One region of the Streptomyces sp. NPDC048002 genome, then DNA from elsewhere that is predicted to be linked to it. Evidence: riboswitches for the same ligand, from Rfam matches in the RefSeq annotation. Region 1 holds a riboswitch; each other region holds the start of a gene.

What was found. Region 1 has a riboswitch for cobalamin ahead of AB0E07_RS19455 (cobalamin biosynthesis protein). Riboswitches for the same ligand answer to the same signal wherever they lie in the genome.
Region 2: it holds a riboswitch for cobalamin, as region 1 does, so the genes downstream of both, metE (5-methyltetrahydropteroyltriglutamate--homocysteine S-methyltransferase) here and AB0E07_RS19455 (cobalamin biosynthesis protein) in region 1, are expected to answer to the same signal.
Region 3: it holds a riboswitch for cobalamin, as region 1 does, so the genes downstream of both, AB0E07_RS31025 (ribonucleoside-diphosphate reductase subunit alpha) here and AB0E07_RS19455 (cobalamin biosynthesis protein) in region 1, are expected to answer to the same signal.

Annotation. Positions count from the first base shown of each region.
Region 1 is NZ_JBEZNL010000014.1:108,628-113,211, forward strand. Features, by position in the region: gene AB0E07_RS19450 (cobyric acid synthase) at 1-601, opposite strand, end outside; gene AB0E07_RS19455 (cobalamin biosynthesis protein) at 598-1,539, opposite strand; cobalamin riboswitch at 1,681-1,824, opposite strand; gene AB0E07_RS19460 (hypothetical protein) at 1,952-2,173, opposite strand; gene AB0E07_RS19465 (inorganic phosphate transporter) at 2,202-3,437, opposite strand; gene AB0E07_RS19470 (lysozyme) at 3,592-4,341, opposite strand; gene AB0E07_RS19475 (class II aldolase/adducin family protein) at 4,466-4,584, shown strand, end outside.
Region 2 is NZ_JBEZNL010000005.1:5,983-10,566, reverse strand. Features, by position in the region: gene aceB (malate synthase A) at 1-1,141, shown strand, start outside; gene AB0E07_RS09140 (3-hydroxybutyryl-CoA dehydrogenase) at 1,138-2,007, shown strand; cobalamin riboswitch at 2,276-2,497, shown strand; gene metE (5-methyltetrahydropteroyltriglutamate--homocysteine S-methyltransferase) at 2,671-4,584, shown strand, end outside.
Region 3 is NZ_JBEZNL010000035.1:49,509-54,092, reverse strand. Features, by position in the region: gene AB0E07_RS31025 (ribonucleoside-diphosphate reductase subunit alpha) at 1-2,065, opposite strand, end outside; cobalamin riboswitch at 2,189-2,336, opposite strand; gene AB0E07_RS31020 (GNAT family N-acetyltransferase) at 2,382-2,888, opposite strand; gene mctP (monocarboxylate uptake permease MctP) at 2,957-4,552, opposite strand; gene AB0E07_RS31010 (DUF3311 domain-containing protein) at 4,549-4,584, opposite strand, start outside.

The DNA.
Region 1 (4,584 bases):
GGAACTTGTTCACCAGGAACCCGGCGATCAGCGCCTGGTCCTCGGGGGAGAGCAGCGCGACGGTACCGAAGAACGAGGCGAACACCCCGCCGCGGTCGATGTCGCCGACCACGACCACGGGCAGCCCCGCGTTGCGCGCTATGCCCATGTTCACGATGTCGGTGCGCCGTAGATTGATCTCGGCCGGCGATCCGGCACCCTCGCAGATCACCGCGTCGTAGTCGGCACGCAGCTCGGCCAGACAGTCCAGCACCGTGCCGAGGAGCCGCTGCTGCCGTCCGCCGTGGTAGCCGCGCGCGCTCAACTCGCCCACGGGCTTGCCCATCAGGACGACCTGACTGCTCTGCTCGCCGCCCGGCTTCAGCAGCACGGGATTCATCAGCGCGCTCGGCTCGATCCGGCAGGCCTGGGCCTGCATGGCCTGCGCCCGCCCGATCTCGGCCCCCTCGCGGGTCACGAAGGAGTTCAGCGACATGTTCTGCGCCTTGAACGGGGCCACCTTGACGCCCTGGCGCACCAGCCACCGGCAGATCCCCGCGGTGACCACGCTCTTCCCCGCGTCGGAGGTCGTCCCGGCGACCAGCAGTCCGCCCCCACTCATGACGTGCCCCCCTTCAGCGCGGCACGCGCCGCGACGCTGACGCCCAGGGCCAGCCATCCCACCCGCCGGGACAGCCGGACGGCCCGCTCGATGTCCGTGACCGCCACGGCCCGCCCCGGGCCGTTCAGCACCGGCCGGTGCTCGACACGTCCCCCGTACGACAGGGTCCCGCCCAGGCGCACCCCCAGGGCGCCGGCGAACGACGCCTCCACCGGCCCGGCGTTGGGGCTCGGGTGCTTGCCGGCGTCGGCGCGCCAGGCGCGTAGCGCACCCCGGGGATTCCCCCCGGCGGCGGTGGCCAGGGCGGCGGTCAGCCGGGCCCCCGGCCAGCCGGCGACGTCGTCGAGGCGGGCCGAGGCCCAGCCGTAGCGCCGGTAGCGGGGCGACTTGTGGCCGACCATGGCGTCCAGGGTGTTGACGGCCCGGAAGCCCAGCAGGCCCGGCACCCCGCCGACGGCCCCCCAGACCAGGGCGCCCACCACCGCGTCGGAGGTGTTCTCGGCGACGGACTCCACGACCGCCCGCGCGATCCCGTCGGCGTCCAGGGCCTGCGGGTCCCGCCCGCACAGATGCGGCAGCCGCGCCCGCGCGGCCTCCACGTCGCCGGACTCCAGGGCGCGCCCGACGCCCCGCGCCTCCCGGGCCAGTGAGGTGCCCCCCACCACGGCCCAGGTGGCGGCGGCGGTCAGCGCGACGGAGGCGGCGGGGGAGCGGCGGGCGGCCGCGGCGGCCAGTGAGCCCACGGCCACGGCACCGCCCGCGCAGACGGCGGTGTGCAGCGCGCCGCGGCCCCGGTCGTCCCGCCACAGCAGCCGTTCCACGGCACCCGCGGCGCGGCCGAACACGGCGACCGGGTGCCCGCGGCGCGGATCGCCGAGGAGCAGGTCACCCAGGAGGCCGGTGGCGGCGCCGTACGCGAAGACGCGATCGGCCCGCATCGGCTCAGCCGGCCGAGCGGTCGTTCGGAACCCGGGCGTCGCGCCGGGCGGAGAACCGGTAGAACCGGGAGAACCGGTCCTTGCACCTCGGGGGGCAGCCGCGCATGGCGATACGTCCTCACTCAGGGTGTCCGCGCCCTGGCTCGACTGGATGGGCGGTGAGAGTTCCTGGCTCCCGGGGGATTGCTACCCCGGTGACAGTGGCGGGACCGCGCCGGAGTCGCACCGGCTTCCTCTTCTGCCGCCCTACATGGCCCGGGCAGTCCACCACGGGTCCCGAAGGGCCGTCAACTTGCCTTTGACCTGCGAAGGGAGAGTGTGCTGTGGCCCACATCGGCAGGTCAGAAACCCGCCCTGTGGGGACGGCGTCGGACGCCGTCCCCACAGGGCGGGTGGAGGAGTGCGGGCCGGGTCAGGCCACGATCAGATAGATGCCGTAGCCCACCGCCGCCGCGCACGCGGCGAAGCAGGCGTACGCGCCGGTGACCGCGAGGGCGGCGGAGCCGCCCTGTTCCGCCGCGCGCTCGCGACGGGACAGGCCCTGGATGCCGAGGGTGAACAGGGCCACCAGCGCCACGGTGACCACGAGGCTGACGCCGAAGACGGAGCCGAGAGCCGCCCAGTCGATCTTCATGATGCTTCTTCCTTAACCGGGTGGGGGGTCAGACGGTGGCCTGCGACGGCGCCGGATCGCCGGCCGGGGCCGGGATGGTCGCCGCGAGGTCCTCGGTCACCGGGCCGGCCGGCGGCGGGGTCACCGCGGCCATCGCCTGGGTCACGACGCCCACGGGCTCCTCGGTCTCGTTGACGTTGGTGTGGTCCACGACCTCACGGCGCGAGATCTTCCAGATCGCGGCGCTGGAGCCGATCAGGAACACCGCGACGAGGGCGGTGCCCCAGTCACCGAACCCGCAGACCCACTCGGCGAGCGCGGCGACCAGGGCCGCGGCCGGAAGCGTCAGGCCCCAGGCGACGAACATCCGGGTCGCGGTGGACCAGCGGACCACACCCCCCTTGCGGCCGAGGCCCGCGCCCATCACCGAACCGGAGACGGAGTGCGTGGTGGAGAGGGAGAAGCCGAGGTGGGAGGAGGCCAGGATGACCGTCGCCGCGCTGGTCTGGGCGGCGAAGCCCTGCTGCGGCTGGAGGTCGGTGAGGCCCTTGCCCATGGTGCGGATGATCCGCCAGCCACCGAGGTAGGTGCCGAGCGCGATGGCCACGCCCGCGGAGAGGATGACCCACATCGGCGGGTCGGAGTCGGGGGCGAGGGTGCCGCCGGCGACGAGGGCGAGGGTGATGATGCCCATCGTCTTCTGCGCGTCGTTGGTGCCGTGGGCCAGCGAGACCAGACCGGCGGAGGCGATCTGCCCGGCGCGGTAGCCCTTCTCGGAGGACTTGCTGCCCTCGGCCTTCTTGCCGAGCGAGTACATCAGCTTCGTCGCCAGCATCGCCGCGAGGCCCGCGACGATCGGGGCGGCGATGGCCGGGATCAGGACCTTGGTGACGAGCACGTCGCCGTGGACGGCACCGACGCCGGCCGAGGCGATGGTCGCGCCGATCAGACCGCCCATGAGGGCGTGCGAGGAGCTGGAGGGGAGTCCGACCAGCCAGGTCAGGAGGTTCCAGAGGATCGCACCGACCAGGGCGGCGAATATGACCTCGGGACGGATGCCGGTCTCGTCGACGAGACCCTTGGAGATCGTGTTGGCGACCTCCACCGACAGGAAGGCGCCGACAAGGTTCAGCACGGCGGACATGGCCACCGCGACCTTGGGCTTGAGCGCGCCGGTCGAGATGGTGGTGGCCATCGCGTTGGCGGTGTCGTGGAAACCGTTCGTGAAATCGAACGCGAGTGCGGTGACCACCACAATCGCGAGGATCAGCGAGAAGTTTTCCATTTACCCAGGCAATCGTTCGAGGTCATTGGCCGGACGAACGTAGGTAACCTGAATGAACGGAAGGTGAACTGAAGCGGGCCGCGTGGTGTCCGGAGGGAATGCTCCGTCTCATGTCGGCTCCGCGCGGCCCGGCGCGCCCCAGTTGCCCCAAGGATCAGGAGCCGCGGGCGAACCTCCGCAGCTGGTCCAGGGACCCGTTGAAGAGATTCTGGTCACCCGGCAGCCTGCCGCCGTTGTCGTACTGCCAGAAGGTCCACGTCGACCAGCCGGCCGGCAGGGTTCCCGGGCCCGCCGAGTCGTAGCGGGCCACCCACAGCGGGTGCCGCGCGGCGAAGGCCCGGCTGGATCCGGTGCAGCCGTTCCACCAGTGCGCGGTCGTGTAGATCGCCGGCCGGCGGCCGGTCAGCCGGTGCACCTCGGCGCTGAACGCCTTGATCCAGGCGGCCATCCCCGACCGGCTCAGCCCGTAGCACTTCTCGTCCCTGTCGTACGGGTTGTACTCGATGTCGAGCGCGGGCGGCAGCGTCCAGCCGTCCGCCGTCCAGCCACCGCCGTGGCGCACGAAGTGCGCGGCCTGGGTTTTGCCCGAGGACCGGTCCGGCAGCGCGAAATGGTACGCCCCGCGGATCAGGCCCGCCTCGCGCGAGCCGTTGTACTGCCGGGCGAAGTAGGGGTTGCGGTAGGTGTGCGACTCGGTCGCCTTGACGTAGACGAACCGGGCCCCCTTCGCCCTGGCGCCCGGCCAGTCCACGTCCCTCTGGTGGGACGAGACGTCGTGGCCCTCGGGCCGGCTCGCCGCCGCGGCCGGGATCTCCGCCAGCGCGCTGCCGCCGATGGCCAGTACGGCCACCGACGCCGCCAGCAGGCGGGCGCGACGGCGGGGCGGTTTGTGATCAGGAACCATGTTTCCCCCCGAATAACGGTGTGTGCGGCAAATCAGCCAGAGAGTAGTGGAAGGCCGGACTCTGTCCGGCGATCTCCGGCCAACCGTCCGTGCCGCACGCCGTCCGGCCTGGCAGGATCGCGGCATGGCTGAGCGGCGAGGTGACCGGCGGGACACGGGGGAAGCGGGGGAAGCGGGCGAGCCGTGGCGCGCCGGTGCGCGGCCCGAGGAGGCGGACGCCTGGGAGGAGCTGATCGCCACCGC
Region 2 (4,584 bases), on a different contig from region 1:
GTACCACCTCGCCGAACCCGACAGGCTCGCCACGATCATGGTCCGCCCGCGCGGCTGGCACCTGGACGAGGAGCATCTGGAGTTCGACGGGCGCTCCGTGCCCGCCTCCCTGGTCGACTTCGGCCTGTACTTCTTCCACTGCGCCCAGCGCCAGATCGACGCCGGGTACGGCCCGTACTTCTACCTCCCCAAGCTGGAGAACCGGTACGAGGCCCGGCTGTGGAACGACGTCTTCCTCCTCGCCCAGGACCTGCTCGGCATCCCCCGCGGCACCATCCGCGCCACCGTCCTGATCGAGACGATCACCGCCGCGTTCGAGATGGAGGAGATCCTCTACGAACTGCGCGAGCACAGCGCGGGGTTGAACGCCGGCCGCTGGGACTACCTGTTCAGCCTCATCAAGACCTTCGGCCACCGCACCGACTTCCTCCTGCCCGACCGGGCGAAGGTGACGATGACCGCGCCGTTCATGCGGGCGTACACCGAACTCCTGGTCCGCACCTGCCACAAGCGCGGCGCGCACGTCATCGGCGGCATGTCCGCCCAGGTGCCCGGCAAGGAGCCGGCCGCGAACGAGGCCGCGCTCGCGGGCGTCCGCCTGGACAAGGAGCGGGAGGCCGAGGACGGCTTCGACGGCTCCTGGGTCGCCCATCCCGGCCTCGTGCCCGTGTGCCGCGAGGTGTTCGACGGCGTCCTCGGGGTCCTGCCGCACCAGCTCGACCGCACCCGGGACGACGTGGACGTGAGCGCGGCCGACCTGCTGTCCGTGCGCCGGATCGTCGGGCCGCCGACCTCGGAGGGTGTGCGCGTCAACATCTCCGTGACGGTCCGGTACTTCGCCGCGTGGCTGCGCGGCCGGGGCGCGGTGGCCATCAACGGACTGATGGAGGACGCGGCCACGGCGGAGATCGCGCGCGTGCAGATCTGGCAGTGGCTGCGCCACCGGGTCATCGACCGCGAGACCGTGAACCGGATCCTGGAGGACGAACTGGCCGCGCTCGGCGCCGAGGACGCCTGGGCACCCATGGACGACATCCGCGCCCTGTTCGAACGCAGCGCAACGAGCGGCGAGTTGCCGCTGTTCTTCACCCCGGACGCCTACACCCGGCACCTCGTGAAGCGTGCGGAGGCCGGAGCATGAGCGGGAACATCGTGCGCGTCGGAGTGGTCGGCGGCGGACAGATGGGGGCCGGCATCGCCGAGGTGTGCGCGCGAGCCGGACTCGACACCGTGGTCTGCGAGGTGGACGCGGTGGCCGCCCGTACCGCACGGGACCGGGTGGCAGCCTCCCTCGACCGTGCCGTGCGCCGGGGCAAGCTCGCCCGGGACGACGCGGACGACGCCCTCGCCCGGCTGATCTTCACCGGCAGCCTGGACGACCTGGCCGACCGGCAGCTCGTCGTCGAGGCGGTCGTCGAGAACCCGGACGCGAAGACCGAGGTCTTCTCCAGACTGGACAAGATCGTCGAGGACCCGGAGGCCGTTCTGGCCACCAACACCTCCTCCCTCCCGGTCATGCGGCTCGGCATGGCGACCGGCCGTGCGGACCGCGTCGTGGGCCTGCACTTCTTCAACCCAGTACCCGTCCTTCCGCTGGTCGAGGTGGTGACCTCCCTGCACACCTCGGCCGCGACCACGGCTGCCGTCGAGGACTTCGCCGCCCGCACCCTCGGCAAGACAGTCATCCGTTCCCAGGACCGGGCCGGGTTCGTCGTCAACGCCCTGCTGATCCCCTATCTGCTCTCCGCCGTCCGAATGGCGGAATCCGGGTTCGCCACGGCAGCGGACATCGACGCGGGCATGGAACTGGGCTGTGCCCACCCGATGGGACCGCTGAAGCTCGCCGACCTGATCGGCCTCGACACCGTGGCCTCGATCGCCGAGTCCCTCTACGACGAGTTCCGCGAACCCCTCTACGCGCCTCCCCCGCTGCTCCAGCGGATGGTGGAGGCGGGACTCCTCGGCCGCAAGACCGGCCGCGGGTTCCACACCTACGACCAGGACTGAGGGCCTGGTTCGACGCGGGCCGGGAGGCCCGCACCCGCCGCAGGGGTGAGGGTCCCGCGCGGCGCGACTGGGAGAGGGCGGGAAGCACGCGCGCCGTGCTTCCCGCCCTCCGCGTGCCCGGTCCGGCATCCGCGTGTCCGGTTCGCCCTCCGCCTGTCCGGTCCGACATCCGCGTGTCCGGGGTCCGGCATCCGCGCATCCGGTCCGGCATCCGCTCCTGACTTCCCGAAATCTGGACGGTGTTCTTCCTTTCACCGCTCCACCCCGTAGGCTGATCGCAGCAGCTGGTTCGCCCCGTCCGCCAGACGTGGCGTCGCAAGAGGGAACCCGGTGGGAATCCGGGACTGCCCCGCAGCGGTGAGCGGGAACGACCGCCGTCATACGCACTGGGTCCGACGTACCGGACCCGGGAAGCGACGGCCAGTAGGTGTCCTCCGGACGGAGGGCGTGCCCGCGAGTCCGAAGACCTGCCAACTGCCCGCGCGCGGACCGTTCCGTGCGCGGACATCCCGGTGACCTCGAGGGCGGGTCGGCGTACACACCAGACAGCACGCACGACCGTGCCTTTGCCGCGCGGGGTCGTGTCCGTCCGGTTCGTCGCACCCTTCGCGCTCTCGTCCCGTCCCCGGGATCTCAGGGATTCATCTCGCGAAGGAGATCTCCGTGACAGCGAAGTCCGCAGCCGCGGCAGCACGGGCCACCGTGTACGGCTACCCCCGCCAGGGTCAGAACCGTGAACTGAAGAAGGCCATCGAGGGCTACTGGAAGGGCCGCGTCACCGCCGACGCCCTCCGGGCCACCGCCGCCGAACTGCGCCGGAGCAACTGGCAGCAGCTCGCCGATGCGGGCATCCACGAGGTGCCGACCGGTGACTTCTCGTACTACGACCACGTCCTCGACACCACCGTCATGGTCGGCGCCGTCCCCGAGCGGCACCGCGCCGCCGTCGACGCCGACGCGCTGGCCGGCTACTTCGCGATGGCCCGCGGCACCCAGGAGGTCGCTCCGCTGGAGATGACCAAGTGGTTCGACACCAACTACCACTACCTGGTCCCCGAACTGGGCCCCGGCACCGTCTTCACCGCCGACTCCGGCAAGCAGGTCGCCGAGCTGAAGGAAGCCCTGGCCCAGGGCCTGACCGCGCGCCCCGTGCTGGTCGGTCCGGTCACGTACCTCCTGCTCGCCAAGCCGGCCCCCGGAGTGCCGGCCGACTTCGAGCCGCTCACCCTGCTGGACCGCCTGCTCCCGGTGTACGCCGAGGTCCTGGCCGACCTGCGCGCGGCCGGCGCCGAGTGGGTCCAGATCGACGAGCCCGCCCTCGTCCAGGACCGCACCCCGGCCGAGCTGAACGCCGCCGAGCGCGCCTACCGCGACCTCGGCGCCCTCACCGACCGGCCCAAGCTGCTCGTCGCCTCCTACTTCGACCGGCTCGGCGACGCCCTGCCGGTGCTGGCGAAGGCACCGGTGGACGGACTGGCGCTGGACTTCACCCAGTCCGCCGCCTCCAACCTCGACGCCCTGGCAGCCGTCGGCGGACTGCCCGGCAAGCGCCTGGTCGCCGGTGTCGTCAACGGCCGCAACATCTGGATCAACGACCTCCAGAAGTCGCTGTCCACCCTCGGCACCCTGCTCGGGCTCGCCGACCGGGTCGACGTCGCCGCCTCCTGCTCGCTGCTGCACGTCCCGCTGGACACCGCGGCCGAGCGGGACATCGAGCCGCAGATCCTGCGCTGGCTGGCCTTCGCGCAGCAGAAGACCACCGAGATCGTCACCCTCGCCAAGGGCCTCACCGAGGGCACCGCGGGCATCACCGGCGAACTCTCCGCCAACCGTGCCGCGCTCGCCTCCCGCGCCGACTCGCCGATCACCCGCGACCCGGCCGTGCGGTCCCGTTCCGAGGCCGTGACCGACGCGGACACGCGCCGCTCCCAGCCGTACGCCGAGCGCGCCGCGGCGCAGCGCGCCCACCTCGGGCTGCCGCTGCTGCCGACGACGACCATCGGCTCGTTCCCGCAGACCACCGAACTGCGCACCGCCCGCGCCGACCTGCGGGCCGGCCGCATCGACACGGACGGTTACGAGGAGCGCATCAAGACGGAGATCCAGGAGGTCGTCTCCTTCCAGGAGAAGACCGGGATCGACGTCCTGGTGCACGGCGAGCCCGAGCGCAACGACATGGTGCAGTACTTCGCCGAGCAGCTCACCGGCTACCTGGCCACGCAGCACGGCTGGGTCCAGTCCTACGGCACCCGTTATGTGCGCCCGCCGATCCTGGCCGGCGACATCTCCCGGCCCGAGCCGATGACGGTGCGCTGGACGTCGTACGCCCAGTCGCTGAGCGACCGCCCGGTCAAGGGCATGCTCACGGGGCCGGTCACCATGCTCGCCTGGTCCTTCGTCCGGGACGACCAGCCGCTCGGCGAGACGGCCCGCCAGGTCGCCCTCGCCCTGCGCGACGAGGTCGGCGACCTGGAGGCGGCCGGGACCTCCGTCATCCAGGTGGACGAGCCCGCGCTCCGCGAGACGCTGCCCCTGCGGGCCGCCGACCACGCCGCCTACCTGGCCTGGGCGACGGAG
Region 3 (4,584 bases), on a different contig from region 1:
CCGTGCGGTACAGGTTCCGTACGTCCTCGGGGATCCAGGCGAAGTCCTGCACCGAGCCGCTGGCCTCGCGCAGCGCCTCCCGGGTCCGCGCGTCCCACACGCCGAGGTCCTTCAGGTCCTGCACCAGGTAGGAGTTGACCTGGAGGAACTCCCCGGACAGCGTCTCGCGCTTGAACAGGTTGGACACCTGCGGCTCGATGCACTCGTAGACGCCGGCGATCGAGGCGATGGTGGCGGTGGGCGCGATGGCCAGCAGCAGCGAGTTGCGCAGGCCGACCGAGGCGATCCGGGCGCGCAGGGCCGCCCAGCGCTCCGGCCAGTTGAGGTCGGTGTCGTAGTGGTCGGGGTGCAGTACGCCCTGGGCGGTGCGGGTCTTCTCCCACGCCGGGAGCGGGCCGTTGCGCTCGGCGAGGTCGGTGGACGCCTCGTAGGCGGCCAGCATCACGCGCTCGGCGATCCGGGTGGACAGCGCCTTGGCCTCGGGGGAGTCGAACGGCAGCCGCAGCTTGAAGAAGACGTCCTGCAGGCCCATCGCGCCGAGTCCGACCGGACGCCACTTGGCGTTGGAGCGGCCCGCCTGCTCGGTCGGGTAGAAGTTGATGTCGACGACCCGGTCCAGGAAGGTCACGGCGGTACGGACGGTGGCGTCGAGGCGCTCCCAGTCCAGGTCGCCGGCGGCCGTGTCGACGAACGCGCCGAGGTTGACCGACCCCAGGTTGCAGACCGCGGTCTCGCCGTCGTCGGTGACCTCCAGGATCTCCGTGCAGAGGTTCGAGGAGTGCACCACGTGGCCCGGCAGGGCGGTCTGGTTCGCGGTGCGGTTGGCGGCGTCCTTGAAGGTCATCCAGCCGTTGCCGGTCTGCGCCAGGGTGCGCATCATCCGGCCGTACAGGTCACGGGCCGGGACGGTCCGGCGGGCGAGCCCGGCCGCCTCCGCCTCGCGGTACGCGGCGTCGAACTCCTCGCCCCACAGGTCGACCAGCTCGGGCACGTCCGCGGGGGAGAACAGCGACCAGTCCTGGTCGGCGTTGACCCGGCGCATGAACTCGTCCGGGATCCAGTGCGCGAGGTTCAGGTTGTGCGTACGGCGGGCGTCCTCACCGGTGTTGTCCCGCAGCTCCAGGAACTCCTCGATGTCGGAGTGCCAGGTCTCCAGGTACACCGCGGCCGCTCCCTTGCGCCGGCCGCCCTGGTTCACGGCGGCCACGGAGGCGTCCAGCGTCTTCAGGAACGGCACGATGCCGTTGGAGTGCCCGTTGGTGCCGCGGATCAGCGAACCGCGCGAACGGATGCGGGAGTACGACAGACCGATGCCGCCGGCGTGCTTGGAGAGGCGGGCGACCTGGTGGTAGCGATCGTAGATGGAGTCCAGCTCGTCCAGCGGCGAGTCCAGCAGGTAGCAGGACGACATCTGGGGGTGCCGGGTACCGGAGTTGAAGAGGGTGGGGGAGGACGGCAGGTAGTCCAGGCGGCTCATCAGGCCGTAGAGCGCGGAGACCTCGTCCACGGAACGCGCCGAGTCGTCCTCGGCGAGGCCGGCGGCGACCCGGAGCATGAAGTGCTGGGGCGTCTCGACGACCCGGCGGGTGATCGGGTGCCGCAGCAGGTACCGGCTGTGCAGCGTGCGCAGGCCGAAGTAGCCGAAGCGGTCGTCGGCGCCGGTGTCGATCAGCGCGTTCAGCCGGGCCGCGTGGGTCCGCACGAACGCGGCGGTCCGGTCGGCGACCAGCCCCTCGCGGTGCCCGACCGCGACGGACTCGGTGAAGGAGGTGACGCCCTGCGAGGCGGCCTCGGCGGCGATGGAGAGGGTCAGCAGCCGGGCGGCCAGCCTGCTGTAGGCGGGGTCCTCGGAGATGAGGCCGGCCGCGGCCTCCGTGGCGAGCTCGCGCAGCTCCGCCTCGTCGGCCCGAGCGGACCGGCCGCGCAGCGCCGCGGCGGCGACCCGGCCGGGGTCGGCGTCGGGGAGGTCGGCGGTCAGCTCGGTCAGGGTCCGCAGCAACGCGGTACCGGGACCGTCGGTCTGAACCAGGTCGGCTGAAGCCGGGTCGGCTGGCGCGATGGTCACGTGGGGCTCTCCCTCGCTCGGCACGGGGCCTTGCGGAGGACAGGCGGCAGCTCACGAGCGCACGGGGCGTCGCGCCCACCGGCCCATTCCACGAGGCCCGGACGTCGAAAGCGCACCGGCCGGGTGGCCGGGCGCGCTGTCGGCAGGTCCTCGGACTGACTCCTGCGCAGGCCGGTTCGGGGAACAGACATGCACAAGTACACCGTTGCGGGACAGTTCCGGATTCGCACCGGATTCCCCTGCGGCGGCAGCGAGCATGAGCATACATCTAGTGCCGGGGCGCGGTGGCACCCCCAGATGTTGTGTCGCGTCGGCTTCAGAGCGTCAACTGATAGGTGAGCAGAGTGAACTCGGGGTGCTCCGGCACGGGGTTCCAGTCGCGGTCCGGGGCGCGGGTGAAACCGAGCCGTCCGTAGATGCGGTGGGCGGTCCGCATCAGGGGCTGGGTGGAGAGCACCAGGCCGGTGCAGCCGGGCGTGGCGCGGGCGTGGTCGACGCAGGCCCGCACCAGGGCCTCGCCGACGCCCCGGCCCCGGGCGCCGTGGTCCACGGCGAGCATGCGGATCTCCGCCTCGCCGGGGCCGGCCAGATCGGCCATCGGTCCGCCGGCGCGGACGAAGGTGACGCCCCCGAGCGGCCGGTCCTGCTCCACGGCCGCCAGCACCAGCGCCGCGGCCGCCCGCTTGGCCACGTCCCGCAGCTCCCCGAGGTACCAGTCGCTCTCCCCGAAGGCCAGCAGCCCGTCCCGGAGATAGGCGCGGGCCGTGATCCCGCCCAGTTCCTCGTACTCGGCGGCGCGCGCCTCACGGATCAGGAAGTCCATGGGGTCGAGTCTGTACGACGACGGGCCGCCGGAACACCTGCTGTCCGGCGGCCCGTCCTGGGGGAGTCTCAGTGCAGCGGCGCCAGGTCCTTCTGCACGCCCGGGTCGCCCGCGTCCGCGGTGTAGTCCTCGGGGCGCGTCTCGTCGACGCCCTCCGGGGCCTTGGCCGCCCTCAGCGCGAAGGTCAGCACCACCGTGACGAGCAGGTTCAGCACGAACGCCGTCAGACCGATGTAGCCGATCTCACCGATGCCGGGGATCTCCTTGGAGGAGCCGCCGAAGTGCTTCTGCGTCGGCGAGGCCACCCCGTAGGCCGCCACCGTGCCGTAGACCATGCCGACCGCCCAGCCGCCCAGCAGCGCCCAGCGGTGGAACCAGCGGGTGAACAGACCGCCCACCAGGGCCGGGAAGGTCTGGAGGATCCAGATGCCGCCCAGCAGCTGGAAGTTGATGGCGACCGTCTTGTCCATGGTCAGCACGAAGGCCAGGGCGCCCACCTTCACCAGCAGGGACACGATCTTGGAGACCTTGGTCTCCTGCGCCGGTGTGGCGTCCGGCTTGAGGAAGTCCTTGTAGATGTTGCGGGTGAAGAGGTTGGCCGCCGCGATCGACATGATCGCCGCCGGCACCAGGGCGCCGATGCCGATCGCCGCGAAGGCCACGCCCGCGAACCAGTCCGGGAACATGTTCTCGAACAGCTGCGGAATGGCCAGCTGGCCGTTCTCCACCTTCACCCCGGCCGCGATCGCCATGAAGCCCAGCAGCGCCAGCAGGCCCAGCATCAGGGAGTAGAGCGGCAGGATGGTGGTGTTGCGGCGGATCACGTCCCGGCTCCTGGACGACAGGGTCGCCGTGATCGAGTGCGGGTACATGAACAGCGCCAGCGCCGAGCCGAGCGCCAGGGTGGCGTAGGTCCACTGGCCCGCCTCCGGCGGGACCAGTCCGCCGCTGCCGGTGCTGGTGAACTTCTCGTCCGCGGCGGCGAAGATCTCGTCGAACCCGCCCAGCTTGATCGGGATGTAGATGATCGCCACCGCGATGACCAGGTAGATCAGGGTGTCCTTGACGAAGGCGATCAGCGCGGGGGCGCGCAGTCCGGAGGAGTAGGTGTACGCCGCCAGCACGCCGAAGGCGATCAGCAGGGGCAGGTCCTTGATGAACCAGTTGGTGTTCTCCCCGCCGCCGACGCCCATCACGTCCAGCACCGCCTGGATGCCGACGAGCTGAAGGGCGATGTACGGCATGGTGGCGAGGATGCCGGTCAGCGCGACGGCCAGCGACAGGCCCTTGGAGCCGAAGCGTCCGCGCACGAAGTCCGAGGTCGTCACATAGCCGTGCTTGTGGGACACCGACCACAGCCGGGGCAGGAAGGTGAAGATCAGCGGATAGACGAGGATCGTGTACGGCACGGCGAAGAAGCCCGCCGCGCCCGCCGCGTAGATCGCCGCCGGGACGGCCACGAAGGTGTAGGCCGTGTACAGGTCGCCGCCGAGCAGGAACCAGGTGACCCAGGTGCCGAACGACCGTCCGCCCAGGCCCCATTCGTCGAGGCTGTGCTCGTTCTCGGCCTTGCGCCAGCGCGCGGCGAGGAAGCCCATCACCGTCACGGCCAGGAAGAAGAAGATGAAGACGGCGAGCGCGACGCCGTTCACGCCGTCGTTCATCCGGCCGCACCGCCCTTCGCGGCGGCGCGGGC